DNA from 3 places in the Delftia sp. WSY_10 genome. Region 1 is predicted to be linked to each of the others. Evidence: predicted binding sites of a transcription regulator. Region 1 holds the regulator's gene; each other region holds the start of a gene.
The links. Region 1 encodes FNR, which switches genes on or off when oxygen is low (the NO sensors DNR and NnrR bind a similar motif). Its sites were predicted from a motif close to TTGATNNNNATCAA; they were not measured.
Positions count from the first base shown of each region.

Region 2: the regulator FNR is predicted to act here: its motif matches at 2,582-2,595, upstream of ACF8ML_RS12800 (diiron oxygenase).
Region 3: the regulator FNR is predicted to act here: its motif matches at 3,122-3,135, upstream of ACF8ML_RS12750 (3-hydroxybenzoate 6-monooxygenase).

Region 1 is NZ_JBICKY010000015.1:346,313-351,178, forward strand. Features, by position in the region: gene ACF8ML_RS07990 (HD-GYP domain-containing protein) at 1-208, opposite strand, end outside; gene ACF8ML_RS07995 (sulfite exporter TauE/SafE family protein) at 382-1,107, opposite strand; gene hemN (oxygen-independent coproporphyrinogen III oxidase) at 1,113-2,495, opposite strand; gene fnr (fumarate/nitrate reduction transcriptional regulator Fnr) at 2,657-3,376, shown strand; gene ACF8ML_RS08010 (hypothetical protein) at 3,458-3,745, opposite strand; gene ACF8ML_RS08015 (FixH family protein) at 3,927-4,241, opposite strand; gene ccoG (cytochrome c oxidase accessory protein CcoG) at 4,299-4,866, opposite strand, start outside.
Region 2 is NZ_JBICKY010000029.1:26,895-31,760, reverse strand. Features, by position in the region: gene ACF8ML_RS12810 (glutamine amidotransferase) at 1-464, opposite strand, end outside; gene ACF8ML_RS12805 (2Fe-2S iron-sulfur cluster-binding protein) at 516-1,595, opposite strand; gene ACF8ML_RS12800 (diiron oxygenase) at 1,592-2,554, opposite strand; gene ACF8ML_RS12795 (serine hydroxymethyltransferase) at 3,050-4,330, shown strand; gene ACF8ML_RS12790 (PLP-dependent aminotransferase family protein) at 4,361-4,866, opposite strand, start outside.
Region 3 is NZ_JBICKY010000029.1:15,097-19,962, forward strand. Features, by position in the region: gene maiA (maleylacetoacetate isomerase) at 1-3, opposite strand, end outside; gene ACF8ML_RS12740 (fumarylacetoacetate hydrolase family protein) at 23-730, opposite strand; gene ACF8ML_RS12745 (cupin domain-containing protein) at 769-1,806, opposite strand; gene ACF8ML_RS12750 (3-hydroxybenzoate 6-monooxygenase) at 1,823-3,031, opposite strand; gene ACF8ML_RS12755 (MarR family winged helix-turn-helix transcriptional regulator) at 3,236-3,772, shown strand; gene ACF8ML_RS12760 (LysR family transcriptional regulator) at 3,787-4,689, shown strand; gene ACF8ML_RS12765 (patatin-like phospholipase family protein) at 4,765-4,866, shown strand, end outside.

The sequences.
Region 1 (4,866 bases):
GTTCGGCTGCGGCGGCCGCCACAGCGGGCAGCGGCTGCGGCGGCGGAGTGCGCACCTCGGCCGGCCAGGCGTCGCTTTTGTGCGGAACGCAGCGCACCGCCTCCAGGCCCAGGGATTTCAGGGTCTGGATCTGTGCGCTGGAGGTGATCTTGAAGCTGCTGACCGGAAAGGGATGGTTCAGCCATCCAACATCGAGCTGGACAAACATGCCCGGACGGAGGTCTCGGATATCGATGAGGACGGAATGGTTCACGCGCGGCAACGGCCCCGAGGCTGAAGGAATCGGCAAATGTAAGCCGATGATTCGGGCATTATCTCCAGTTCTGAGGGCCTTGCAGGCAATCCGCGACCCTCAGGACCAAGTCTGTCCCCCGCTGTTGTTCATCGGCACCAGAGACTGGGCTTGTAGATCAGGTCCATCCACAGCGCCCACACGGCCACGCCCACCAGCATCAGGCCGGCCAGCCGCGTGCCCCATTCGGCACGCAGGCCGTTCAGGCGCTGGCGGCCCAGCCGCCACAGCCAGGGGCCGGCCACCAGCCACAGCCCGCTGCCCACGCCAAAGGCCGCCATGGCCGATGCGCCCTGCAAGGGGCCACCGCTGAGCGCGGCGACCAGCACGGCCGAATACAGCAGTCCGCAGGGCATGAGCGCCCAGGCATAGCCCGCCGCCAGCGTGCCGCCAGGGGCGGACACCCAGGGCTGCACGCGCCGCCAGGCGGCGCGGCCCGCAGACTCCAGCCAGGCGGGCTGGCGGGCCTGCACCATCATGGCCAGGCCCCAGGCCATCACGGCGACATGGGTCAGCGTCCAGAACGGCTGCAGCGCCGTGGTCTGGCTGGTGAGCCAGGACAGGCTTTCCATGGCCAGCGCCGAGGCAGCGCCCAGGCTGGCATAGCCGGCCAGCCGCCCGCTATGGAACAGCGCCGTGCGCAGCCACAGCCGGCTTTGCAGTCCATGGACGGCGACCACCTGCCCACCACCCTGTACCGTGCCCTGCCCCGCCCCGCCCGTGACCACGCCGCAGGGCGCGGCGCACATGGCAAGGCAATGGGGCCCGCCGACGAGCCCCATGATCAAAGCGGTCCAGAGCAGCGACAACAGCATGGGGCCTAGATGATCCTCGAAAACCGCGCCCGGTTCTTGTCGGCCTGCAGATATCGGTCAAACAGCATGGCCACGCCACGCACGAAGTACCAGCCCATGGGCGTGACCTGGAATCCCTCGTCGCTGATCTGCACCAGCCCCTTGGCCTGCAGGTCCTGAAGCGCCGCCAGCTCGGGGGCGAAGTACTCGCGAAAGCCCAGCAGCCAGGCCTGCTCCATGGGCTCGAACAGCACGGCGCCCTGGCACATGATGGCCATGATGACGGCGCGCCGCACCAGATCATCGCGCGACAGTGCCAGGCCGCGCACCACGGGCAGGTGGCCGGCGTCGATGGCGTCGTAGTACTCCTCCAGCGTCTTGGCGTTCTGGCTGTAGCTGGCCCCCACCTTGCCGATGGCCGACACGCCCAGCGCAATCAGGTCGCAGTCGGGCTGGGTGCTGTAGCCCTGGAAGTTGCGATGCAGCCGGCCCTGGCGCTTGGCCACGGCCAGCGCGTCCTCGGGCAAGGCGAAGTGGTCCATGCCCACGTAGACATAGCCGCCGTCCATGAAGGCCGCGATGGAGCGCGAGAGCATGGCCAGCTTGTCGGCGCCCTGGGGCAGGTCCCCGGCCGCGATGCGCCGCTGCGGCTTGAAGCGCTCGGGCAGGTGGGCATAGGCATAGAGCGCGATGCGGTCGGGCCGCAGCGCATTGACCTGGGCCAGCGTGCGCTCGAAGGACTCGGGCGTCTGCTTGGGCAGGCCGTAGATCAGGTCCACGTTGATGGAGGCAAAGCCCAGCTGCCGTGCGGCCGCCACCAGCGCGAACACCTGCTCGGCCGGCTGCACGCGGTGCACGGCGATCTGCACCTGTTCGTCGAAGTCCTGCACGCCGAAGCTCAGGCGGTTGAAGCCCAGCTCCTTGAGCACGGCCAGGCGTTCGACGCTGACGGTGCGCGGATCGACCTCGATGGAGTATTCGCCGCCCGGCTCCAGCTTGAAATGCTCGCGCAGCAGGGCCATCAGCGTGCGCAGCTCATCGTCCGAGAAGAAGGTGGGCGTGCCGCCGCCCAGGTGCAGCTGGCTGACGGCCTGGCCCTTGCCGCAATGGGCCGTGTGCAAGGCCATCTCGCGCGCCAGGTAGTCCAGGTAGACGGCAGCGCGATCGTGGTGGCGCGTCACGATCTTGTTGCAGGCGCAGTAGTAGCACAGCGACTCGCAGAACGGCACATGCACATACAGCGACAAAGGCATGGCCCGCGCTGCGGTACTCGATTTGCGGTGCTCAAGTGCCAGGATATAGTCTTCAGCACCGAAAGCCTCCACGAAACGATCGGCCGTGGGGAACGAGGTGTATCGGGGCCCCGGTACGTCGAAGCGACGCAGCAGCTCTGGGGTGACAGCGGTCATGGGTTTTTTCCTCTAATGTCGTCCACTGTGCCGCAGCCCATTGGTCGCGTCCTTGACTCATATCAAGAGTTGTTCGCGGCAGTGCTGCGACAATTTGATCCAACTCATCGCCATCCACGAGGTCACCGCCGGCGCACTGCTGCGCCGCTGATGTTTACTCCATGAACCTTCAGACCATCAAAGCATCCTGTTCCAATTGCAACCTGCGCGAGCTGTGCATGCCCATGGGCCTGGATGCCGAGCAGATGCAGCGCATCGACGACATCGTGGCCACGCGCCGCAAGGTCAAGCGCGGCGGCCTGCTGTTTCGCAACGGTGAGTCCTTCACCTCGCTGTACGCCATCCGCACGGGCTTCTTCAAGACCTGCGTGGCCACCGAGGACGGGCGCGACCAGGTCACGGGCTTTCAGATGGCCGGCGAGATCATCGGCCTGGATGGCATCGTCAACGACCACCACACCTGCGATGCGGTCGCGCTGGAAGACGCCGAGGTCTGCGTCATGCCCTTCGACAAGCTGGAGGACCTGTCGCGCGAGGTCACGGCCCTGCAAAACCATGTGCACAAGGTCATGAGCCGCGAGATCGTGCGCGAGCATGGCGTGATGCTGCTGCTGGGCAGCATGCGTGCCGAGGAGCGGCTGGCCGCCTTCGTGCTCAACCTGGTACAGCGCCTTCACGCCCGGGGCTTTTCCAAGTCGGAACTGGTGCTGCGCATGACACGCGAGGAAATCGGCAGCTACCTGGGCCTGAAGCTGGAGACGGTGAGCCGCACCTTCTCGAAGTTTGCCGAGGAAAACATCATCGAGGTGCGCCAGCGCCATCTGCGCATCCTGGACACGGACGCGCTCAAGCGCATCGTCAACAGCCAGCAGTGCCAGTGAGGCCGCAAGGCCCCGCCCCCCGGCAATGAACAGGGCCCGCGATCGCGGGCCTTGTTCATTGCCATTGCAGTGCACGCAGGTTCAATCGCGCCCCAGGCCCTGCATGGCCAGATTTGGGTCCGGCTCGGAGACCACGCCGTCGTTGAGATCGTGCGTGGAGCGTCCCAGCATGGTGGTCATGAGGCTGGACAGCATGGTCACGCCCCAGAAGGCGAAGAAGGCCAGCGTGTAGATTCCCTGCCGCGACCAGCCCAGGTCGCCGAGCCAGTGCAGCTCCAGCGGGTCCACGAAGGCGAATACCAGCATCTCCATCACGGCGGCGGCCAGAAAGGCCGGCCAGGCAATCCACATCCAGCGTTGGGCCAACATCAGCGATCTCCTTGAGCTGTCGAGGGGTGGCTTTCATTGTGCGCGCCGCCCTCGCACCGTGCCAAGCCCTGCGCACCCTGCACTGCCTGTAGGAAACCCTTGGCCCTCGCGCATGCTGGAGATGCCATCCACCATGCAAAAAGGCCGTGACTGCGGCCTTGTGCACGGCATTTTCCTGCGTTCAGCGGTCCGTGGGATGGTCCTGCGCGGGCGTGGCCGCGTGGTTGCGGCCGGTGACCGCGGGCGCCAGGCTCTTGGGCACTTCGCGCACGCCATCGGCACGCTCGTTGATGGTGATGCCATTGCGGTAATAGTCAGGATCGATCACGGGATCGGCGCCATTGATCGCAATGACGGCCGTGACCACGCCGGCCACCACGACGGCGGCCGGGCCGGCCACCACGAGCCAGACATGGGCGAACTTCCACCAGGGCTTGCCGGCGTCCGGATGCGAAGGGGCCGTGGCGGGCGCGGAGACTGCGGGACTGGAAGACATGGATAACCTCTTTCTTTCAAACAGCCGGCGCAGCCTGGGCGGCGCCGGCCAGACATATCACCGGGGCACCAGGAAGACGGCCTTTTCGGACGCGCGTCCCGCGCCTGAATGCACGGCATCGATATCGAAGAATACGGTGTGCGAGCCCGGCTCGGCGGAACCGTAGGGAATCTGCAGCCGCGCCGCAATGCCGCGCGTCTCGGCAGGGCCGACCTCGACCTCCTGCTCGGACGCCAACTCCAGCCCGTCGAGGCCATGGGCGCTGATGCGGTAGCGCTGGGCCTGCTCGGTGGCATTCATGATCTGCAGGCGGTAGACATTTTCCAGCTTGCCGCCCGCGACGATGCGCGACAGCGACGCCCGGTCGCGTATCACGTCGACCTTGACCGACTGGCGCAGCGCCAGGCTCACGATCATGGCCATGCTCAGGCCGATCAGCACGGCCGAGTAGACCAGTACGCGCGGACGGAAGATGCGGCGCAGCACCTGGGCCCGCCGCCACATGCCGGCCATGGCGTTCTGCGTGGTCAGCCGGATGAGGCCGCGCGGATACTCCATCTTGTCCATGATGGAATTGCAGGCGTCTATGCACAGACCGCAGCCTATGCATTCGTACTGCAGGCCG
Region 2 (4,866 bases), on a different contig from region 1:
GTGCCGGCCAGGTGCACGGCGCCTTCGGGAATGTCGAACTGGTCGCCATGCCAATGGAGCACGGGCACGCCGTCCAGTTTGGCGAGGGGCGAGGCAAGGCCGGCGTCGGTAAGCGTGAGCGGCGAAAAGCCGATTTCCTTGACGCCCAGCGGATAGACCCTGGCGCCCAGCGCGCGCGCAATGAGCTGGGCGCCCAGGCAGATGCCCAGCAGCGGCTTGCCGCTGTCCAGCCAGCGGCGCACGGCCGCCAGCTCCTGGGCAACGAAGGGATAAAGCGCCTCGTCATAGGCACCTATGGGGCCGCCCAGCACGACGAGAAGGTCGGCACGGCCCAGGTCCAGGGTGTCAAGCTCGCCGATGCTGGGATCGACGTACTGCACTTCGTAGCCGCGGCTAGCGAACTCGGCATGCAGGGTGCCCAGGTCTTCGAAGTGGATGTGGCGCAGCGCGATGGCTTTTTTCATGGGAGGAACTCAGGTGGATACAGGAGGGTGGCTTGGAACGTGCGGAGCCCGTCAGGCGCCGGGCTTGAGATCGACGTGGATATGGCCTGCCGAGGGGAAGGTGCAGCAGGCCAAGGCATAGCCGGCTTCCTTTTCCCTGTCGCTGAGGCAAAAGTCCGCCTCCAGCCGTGAACTGCCTCCCGTGATGCGGATGCGGCAGCTGCCGCAGATGCCGGCCCGGCACTGGCTGCGGATGGCAATGCCCACGCCTTCCAGGATCTCCAGCAGGCTTTTGCCGGACGCGGCTTCGACAACCTGCCCGCTGTGCGCGATCTGCAGCTGGCATGCCTGCGCGGTCTCGCCTGGCTGGGCGGTGGATGCGGCAGGCGGCGTGAAGGCCTCGATATGCTGTATGGCACCGGGAAAGCAGGCCCGCGCATGCTCGCGAAAGGTCTGCGCAAAGGCGTGGCCGCCACAGATGACGACGGCCTGGGGCTGGCCCAGCGCCAGCAGGGACTGCTGCGAGGGGCGGCCCGGCACGAAGGGCCCGTGGGCGGCAATGTCTTCACGCGTGATGTGGATACGCAGGTCGAACCAGGGGGCCGTTTCGCACAGCTGCTGCAGCTCCTGCAGGAACGGAATGTCGGCCATGCGCGCAAAGCACAGCAGCAGCGTGGTGCGGGGCACGCGCCGGCCCTGCTGGCGCAGCCGGTCCAGTTCGCGCAGCAGCGCCAGCGGCAGGGTCAGGCCGATGCCGCCGGCCAGCATGACCAGGGAGTCCAGGCCCAGCACCAGGTCGGCCGTGATGTCGCCGGCCACGCCGCCCAGCGGCAGCGTGGAGCCTGCGCGCAGCACCGCATGCATGTGGTCGGAGACGCTGCCCCGGCCCGAGCTTTTGACGGCAATGTCGAACTGGCCGGCACCGTCGTGCTCGCTGCAGGGCTCGTAGCGGGTGATGGAGTACAGCCGCTGCTGCATGGTGCCACTGGCGTCGGCATGCTCGATGGCCACATGCCGGCCGGGCTGCAGGCCGCCGAGGAATTGCGCCGAGGCGCCCTGCACGCGCAGGGTGTAGACCATGACGCCGCCCGCCTCTGCCCGTGCAGCGGCGCAGCGCGCGAGCATGCTGCCTGCCTGGAGGGCGGCGCTCATGCCTGCATCTCCTCGAGGACCGACGACACCAGCGCCACGCTGCCGCCCAGGTTGCGGCCCGCCAGGCCGATGCGGTCGATCAGGCTTTGCACCGAGTCGGTGTAGACGCCGATCTCGTTGCTGTCGCCCACATCGTGCAGGATGTCGCGCGCATGCGGCATGCCGACCATGGTGAAGACGGTGGACCAGGCGCCCAGTTCGTTGTTGGCGAACATCTGCACGGTCTTGAGGATGATGGAGCGCAGGTAGCTGCGCTCGCGGTTGCTCAGGCCCTGGACGATGTCGGTGGCCACCGAGCTGAAAACGCTGGAGTGGCTCCATTCGTCCACGGCGTGGGTGCGCGTGACCTCGTGGCAGATGGGCTGGATGCTGCGGTCCTCGGCCATGGTCTTGAGGTAGTCGGTGATCAGGGTCTCGCTGGCGCAGGCAATGGCGAAGCGCGCCAGGCGGCGCTCCCATTCCGCGCCGCACTGCGCCAGCACGCCGTTGCGCCAGCCGACGAGGTTGAAGTCCGCGTAGTCCAGCGGCGCCAGGCCGCGCATCTCGTAGATGTAGTTGCAGGCCATGATGGACATGCGGGTGTGCAGGGCCTCGTCCAGCAGGGCCTGGGACATGACGTCCTGCAGCAGCGCACGGTTGGCGCTGGGCGGCGGGGTCTTGATGATGTCCTCGCAGGCCGGCGTGACCACGTTGCACTCGATGTAGATGGTCTTGAGGTTGTAGATGCCCCAGGCGTAGGACAGGCATTGGTCGCGCAGGTGCTGTGGCGCCTCCACCCATGCCTGGTGATCGCGAAACGGCAGCAGCGAGGCGGTGAAGTCCTGCCGGGCGGGGTCGAACGCCAAGCCGCAGTAATCAGGCAGGTCCTGATTCACGGCCGCTCTTGACTTCCAGAGCAGGGACAGCTTTTTGAGCGCATCGCGCACGGCGTCATCTGTCCGAGAGATATCGAGATTCATTTTTCAACTCCGTGTGATTGAACTTGATTGATCTGAGTCAAATCGCCTATTCCCTCCCCCCGCTTTCTCCATCCGCCGCAATCACCAATGGCACCGCAAATGGCACTGCAATTGACGCTGCAGATGGCAGATACGTTGTCATGGATTTCTTCACTCTGTCATATTCCACCTTGAATCAATCTCCCCGACTGCAGATTGCGGATGATTCCTGGCGATATTGGATCTCATGACTTTCAACGTCTGGCGGCGAATTCTATGGAGAGAGCGCGGATTCAAACAGACCTATTTTCGCCAATGAACCAGACCGCTTTTTTCAACGGCTTACATTGGCATGCCACCTTAATTGGTCTGCTCACCCGCTGAAACATGGTCGGAATCAAGGCCGCTGCACTTTGTAGACTGCCCATTACCGATGCGCCCTGGTTTCCAAATCCTTCCATAACCCGGGCGCTGCCGATTCCCGTGCTTCAGCGCCTCCAAGACAGCCAATGCGACATGGACGATTTATCGCTCCCCAGAATCAATTCCCTGGAACTCCAACACGCGGACAGCGAGGCCTGGGACGCCATAGCGGCCGAGCGGACACGGCAGGCGCGTTCGATTGAATTGATTGCCTCTGAAAACTTCGTGAGCCGCGCGGTGATGGAGGCGCAGGGCTCGGTGCTGACCAACAAATACGCCGAGGGCTATCCCGGCGTGCGCTACTACGGCGGCTGCGCCAATGCCGATGCCGTGGAGAACCTGGCCATTGCGCGTGCCAAGGCGCTGTTCGGCTGCGCGCACGCCAACGTGCAGCCGCACTCGGGCAGCCAGGCCAACCAGGGCGTGTACCTGGCGTTCCTGGAGCCCGGCGACAAGATCATGGGGCTGGACCTGCGCTCGGGCGGGCACCTGACGCATGGCTCCAGCGTGAGCGTGTCGGGCAAGTGGTTCCAGTCCATCAGCTACGAGGTGGACGCCCGTTCCCAACTCATCGACATGGACCAGGTGCGGCGCATTGCGCTGAAGGAGCGGCCCAGACTCATCATTGCCGGAGGCTCGGCCTATTCACGGCAGATGGACTGGGCCGAGTTCCGGCGCATTGCCGACCGGGTGGGCGCCATCTTCATGGCCGACATCGCGCACGTGGCGGGGCTGGTGGCCGCGGGCGTGTTCCCCTCGCCCGTGGAGCACGCCCATGTGACCACGACCACCACGCACAAGACGCTGCGCGGGCCGCGCGGCGGCATGATCCTCTCGGCCGACGCCGAGATCGCCAGGCGCATAGACGCCGCCGTGTTTCCGGGCCTGCAGTCCGGGCCGCTGATGCATGTGGTGGCGGCCAAGGCGGTGGCGCTGGGCGAGGCGCTCAAGCCCGCCTTCCGTACCTATGCGCGGGCCGTGGTGGACAACGCCCGCGTGCTGTGCGACCGGCTGTCGCAGGGCGGGCTGTCCGTGGTGTCCGCAGGCACGGACTGCCATCTGGGCGTGATCGACCTGCGCCCCTGGGAGCTGACGGGCAAGGCCGCCGAGACGGCGCTGGAGCAGATCGGCATCACGGTCAACAAGAACGCCGTGCCCGGCGATGGCGCGCGGCCGCTGGTGACCTCGGGTATCCGCGTGGGCAGCGCGGCCTGCACCACGCGCGGCATGGGCGCCGACGAGTTCCGCGAGATCGGCGACATGATTCTTGCCACGCTGGGCGGCATACGCAGCGGCACCATGAACGCGCGCACGCTCAAGTCCATCCACGAAGGCGTGTCCGACCTGACCGCGCGCTTTCCCCTGCCCTACTGAGGCATGCAGCGTCCGGCTTCTCCCAACCTGTCAGGGTTTTCGCAGCGCGTTGGCCAGGCGCAGCACGGCGGCCTCGATCTCGTAGGCCGTGAGCGAGGCATAGCCCAGCAGCCAGCCCGGCTGCCGCTGCTCGCCCGCGTACAGGCGGCTGAGCCCCTGCAGCAGCACGCCCGCCGCGGCGGCGCGGCGGATGGTGTCTTCCTCGGACCAGCCGGGCTCCAGCAGGCAGGGCACCTGCATGCCGCCCTGGGGCCGTGGCGCGGTGACGATGCCGGCCAGGTGCCTGCCTATGGATTCGAGGATGACCTCGCGCCGCCCCGCGTACAGCTTGCGCATGGCCCGCACGTGGGAGTTGTAGTGGCCGTCTTCCATGAAGCGCGCCAGCGTCAGCTGCTGGATCTGGGGCGTGTGCCCGTCCATGATGCTGCGCGCCTGGACAAAGGCGCGCACCAGCTCCTGCGGCAAGGCCATGTAGCCCATGCGCAGGCCCGGGTACAGGGTCTTGCCGAAGGTGCCGATGTAGATGGTGCGCGCGT
Region 3 (4,866 bases), on a different contig from region 1:
CATGGTGATGGTCTCCCCGGTCTTATTCAGGCTGGCCCACGGTGAGCGCGATCTCGCCCACGCCCTGCACATGGCCGGTGATGCGGTCGCCCGGCAGCACGGCGCCCACGCCCTCGGGCGTGCCCGTGTAGATGAGGTCGCCGGGCTGCAGGTGATAGAACAGCGAGAGGTCGGCAATGATTTCGCGGATGTTCCAGATCAGCTTGTCCACGTCGGACTGCTGCCTGGTCTCGCCATTGACGGCCAGTGCAATGGCGCCGGATTCGATCACCTGGCCCGGCATGGGCACGATCTCGCTGGCCACCGAGGACTGCTCCACATCCTTGCCCAGGTCCCAGGGCCGGCCCTTGTCGCGCGCCACCAGCTGCAGGTCGCGGCGCGTCATGTCCAGGCCACAGGCGTAGCCGTAGATATGTTCATGCGCCTGGTCCGCCGCAATGCGAAAGCCCGCCTTGCCGATGGCCACCACCAGTTCCATCTCGAAGTGGTAGTTGTTCGTCTCGGGCGGGTAGGCCACGGTGGCACCTGATTCGGTCAGGGTGGAGGGGGCCTTGGTGAAGTAGAAGGGGCGCTCCACGCTCTTGTCCACCGGGCGGCCCATCTCGACGGCATGGGCGTGGTAGTTGCGGCCCACGAAGAACAGGCGGTTCACGGGCAGGCGCTGCGTGCTGCCGCGCACGGGCAGGGATTGGACGGGGGGCGGGGTCCAGAGGTATTGGGGGGCGGTCATGGTGTTGGCGATGGGGGAGTAAAGAGACATCGGAGGATTCAAGGCCGGACTTCGTAGAGGCCCAGCTTTCGGTGCAAAGGCGCCTCGTCGGCCAGGAAGAGGAAGGCGGGCTCGCTGGCGCTGGCATTGGCCAGCGTGGCGGGCGCCCAGCCGGGCACGCAGCAGGTGTCGGCCGGGGCCAGGTCGAAATGGCGGTCCACGGCGGCCACGCTGGCGCCGCCCTCGATGACATGGAACACGCAGGCCGGCGAGCGCGCGGGCAACTGCAGCGTCTGGCCCGGGCGCAGCATCAGCGCGTAGAAGCCCAGGATGTTTTCGCAGTCGGCCCCGGTTTCGGGGTTGGTGTAGGCCAGCTGCACGCAGTCCAGGTCCGGCCGGTCGGCGCCCAGTTCCAGCAGGGCGGCGCGCGCGTCCTTCCACGGGTAGCGCAGCATGGGGTAGGCCTTGGCGCTGCGGGCGAACACCTGCGTGGGTGCCAGGCCGCCGCGCGCATACGCCCGGTCGCCACGGCCGGGCAGGGCGGCCTGGCGCGGGCCGTCCACGTGGTAGGTGACTTCCAGGTAGTAGGCCAGGGGCAGGTCCAGCACATCGAGCCAGACCACGGGCTCGTCGCCGTCATGGCCATGCTCGTGCCACAGGCCCGTGGGCGTGAGGATGAGGTCGCCGCGCTCCATGGGGCATTTCTCGCCGTCGACCAGGCTCCATGCGCCCTGGCCTTCCACCACCATGCGCACGGCATTGGGCGTGTGGCGGTGCGAGGGAGCCCACTCGCCGGGCAGCAGCAGCTGCATGCCCAGGTAGATGGAGGAGCTGGCCTGCATCTTCTCCAGCCCATGGCCGGGGTTGGCCAGCACCAGCACGCGGCGCTCGGCCTTTTCGATGGGCGTCAGCTCGCCGGCCTGCATCAGCAGCGGGCGGATGGCCTGGTAGGGCCAGGCAATGGGCTGGGTGCGCGGGCGCGGCGTGTGCGGCGGCATCACGTTGCGCAGGCTGGGCCACAGCGGCACCAGGTTGTTGCGCGTGAGTTCGTCGCGGTAGTCCTGGGGCAGGTCTTCCAGGCGGCCAAGTTCTTGCATGGCGGTCTCCTTGTGTTCAGTCTTCGGCGAGGCAGGTTTCGGCCTTCCAGCCGTACAGCCATTCCATGGCGTCGTAGAAACGCTGGGGCGTGCGGCCCTTCCAGAGGTCGTTGCGCACCAGGCGCTCCACGCCGCTGGCGTGGAAGATGCGGCCCATCTCGCGCGCGGACAGCACCACGCGCGCCGTGCGGGCGATGCGCGAGCGCTCGTACAGCCGCAGCGCCTGCGGCCAGTCGTTGCCGCAGCGCTTCAGCGCCTGGCCCAGCGTCACCGCGTCTTCCAGCGCCATGCAGGCGCCCTGGGCGATGTATTGCAGCGTGGGGTGTGCGGCATCGCCCAGCAGCGTGGCGCGGCCGAAGCTCCACTGGCCAATGGGCTCGCGGTCGGCCGTGGCCCAGCGCTTCCAGCTTTTGGGCAGGTCTATGAGCTGGCGGGCGCGCGGGCAGCAGTCGCTGTAGTAGCTTTGCACCTCTTGGCGGCTGCCTTCGCGCACGCCCCATTCCTCCTGCTCGCGGCTGTGGAAGGTGACGACCACGTTGTACTGCTCGCCGCCACGCAGCGGGTAGTGCACCAGGTGGTAGTTGGGGCCGACCCAGATGCTGGCCGCGTTCCAGCGCAGGTCTTCGGGGAAGTCGTTCTTCTCCACCACGGCGCGGTACACCACGTGGCCGGAGACACGCGCCGCATCGCCCACGTACTGCTGGCGCACCACGGACTTCACGCCATCGGCGCCGATCAGGGCCTGGCCCACATGGACCTGGCCGTGCTGGTCGCGCACGGTGACGGTGTCACCCTCCTGCTGCACGGCTTCGATGCGCGTGCCCGTCAGCGTCTCGATTTGACCGTGGGTGCGCGCGCCTTCGAGCAGCGAGGTGTGGATGTCGGCGCGGTGGATCACCGCATACGGGTTGCCGAAGCGGGCGCGAAACGCCTCGCCCGTGGGAATGCGGCCGACCAGCCGCTCATCGAGCGCGTCGTGCATCACCATCTCGTCGGTATAGACCGCGCGGCCACGGGCCAGCTCGCCAATGCCCAGCGCGTCGAAGGCCGCGAATGCGTTGGGCCCCAGTTGTATGCCGGCGCCGATCTCGCCCAGCTGCGGCGCCTGCTCCAGCACCTTGACGGCGAATCCCTGGCGTGCCAGGGCCAGCGCGGCCGCCACGCCGCCAATGCCGCCGCCTGCCACAAGAACGGGCAGCGCCCGGGAAGAAATGCTGGTGCTCATGGATGTCCTGTGCTTCGTGGTGCGTGTCGCTCGCCTGGGGGTCAGATGCGTCGCGACTAATTAAACAGTATGCTGACGATGAGTGTAGTGTTGATTTGCATCAGGCCAGCCTGGGGTTTCCCTGGATGCAGGCCAAACGGTGGTGGACAGCATGTCCGGGTGAATCACCTGTCCGCCAGCCAACGCCAACGGAGGGCGCGGTTCATGCGAACATCTGCGCTTGCCCGCAGGGACCCGGAAAAGAGCGCAATGGCCATGGACTACCAACCCGCAGAACTAGAAAACTACCCCGGCTACCACATCCGCCGCCTGCAGCAGATCGCGGTAGCCGTCTTCATGGAAGAGACCCAGGAATTCGGCGTGACCCCCGTGCAGTACGCGGCGCTGTCTGCCGTGCTGCGCCAGCCCGGCGTGGACCAGCGCACGCTGGCGCGGATGATCGGTTTCGACACCTCCACCATTGGCAGCGTCATCGACCGGCTGGAGGCGCGCGGCCTCATGGTGCGCAACACCAGCCCGGCCGACCGGCGCGTGCGCCTGCTGTCGGTCACCGCGGAAGGCGCTGCGCTGCTGGCCGCTGCCGAGCCCTCGGTGCTGCGGGCCCAGCAGCGCATGCTGGAGCCGCTGCCGCAGGAGCAGCGGGGCCTGTTCATGGAAATGATGGCCGTCCTGGTGCGGCAAAACGACGAGCTGGCGCGTGCGCCCAGCACGCTGGCCGCGCGCCGCGCCGCAGCCGACTGAGGCGACCTCGACCCATGGACTGGGACCATCTGAGATTCTTTGGCGAGCTGGCACGCAGCGGCAGCATGGCCGCCGCCGCGCGCCAACTGGGCGTGGAGCACACCACGGTGTCGCGCCGCATCCAGGCCCTGGAAAAGCAGCTGGGGGCCGTGCTCTTCGAGCGCGAAGCGGGCCAATGGCGGCCCACGGAGGCCGGCCGACAGCTGCTGGGCGTGGCAGACGCCATGCAGCGCGCCGCAGCCGGGCTGGAGCGCATGCCGCTGGCGGCCGAATCCACCAGCCAGGGACCGTCCGGCCTGGTGCGCGTGGGCGCCACCGAGGGCTTCGGCACCCAGCTGCTGGCTCCGCAGCTGGCCGCGCTGACGCAGCGCCATCCGCTGCTGAGCATCGACCTGCTGGCCCTGCCGCGCCTGCTGCACCTGTCGCGGCGCGAGGCGGACATCGTCATCTCGCTGGAGCGCCCCACGCGCGGCTCGGCCGTGGTCACCAAGCTCACGGACTACCGGCTGTTCCTCTACGGCCAGCGCGAATACCTTGCGCGCCGCCCGCTGGTGGCGCGCACGGAGGACCTGCGCCACCACAGCTTCATCCACTATGTGGACGACCTGCTGTTCACGCGTGAGCTGCAGCTGCTGTCCACCCTGTTCCAGCCCGAGCGCTTTGCCTTTCGCAGCACCAGCATCACCGCCCAGTACGAGGCCGTGCGCGCCGGTGCCGGCCTGGCCGTGCTGCCCGCCTTCATCGCCGACCGCGACCCCGTGCTCAGCCGCGTGCTGCCCGCCGAGGCCTGCTTCACCCGCACCTTCTGGATGAGCATGCCCTCGGATGCCCGGCAGGTTCAGCGCATCGAGGCGGTCTGGGGGTTTTTGCGGGAGGCTGTGCAGGGCATGGGCGGCTTGCTGAAGCCCAGAGCCTGAGGGCCTGCGGCGGTCAGGCCCCTGCCGCTATACTGCCCGCCCCGAATCTCGTCATCCGACAGCAGGATCCCTGGCATGCGCCTGAAAGCCCTTTTGCGTCCACTGGTGTACCTGAGCCTGGCGGGGCTGGCCGCTTGCGGCAGCAACCCGCCCAGCCCCTCGGCGGCCACGCCCGAG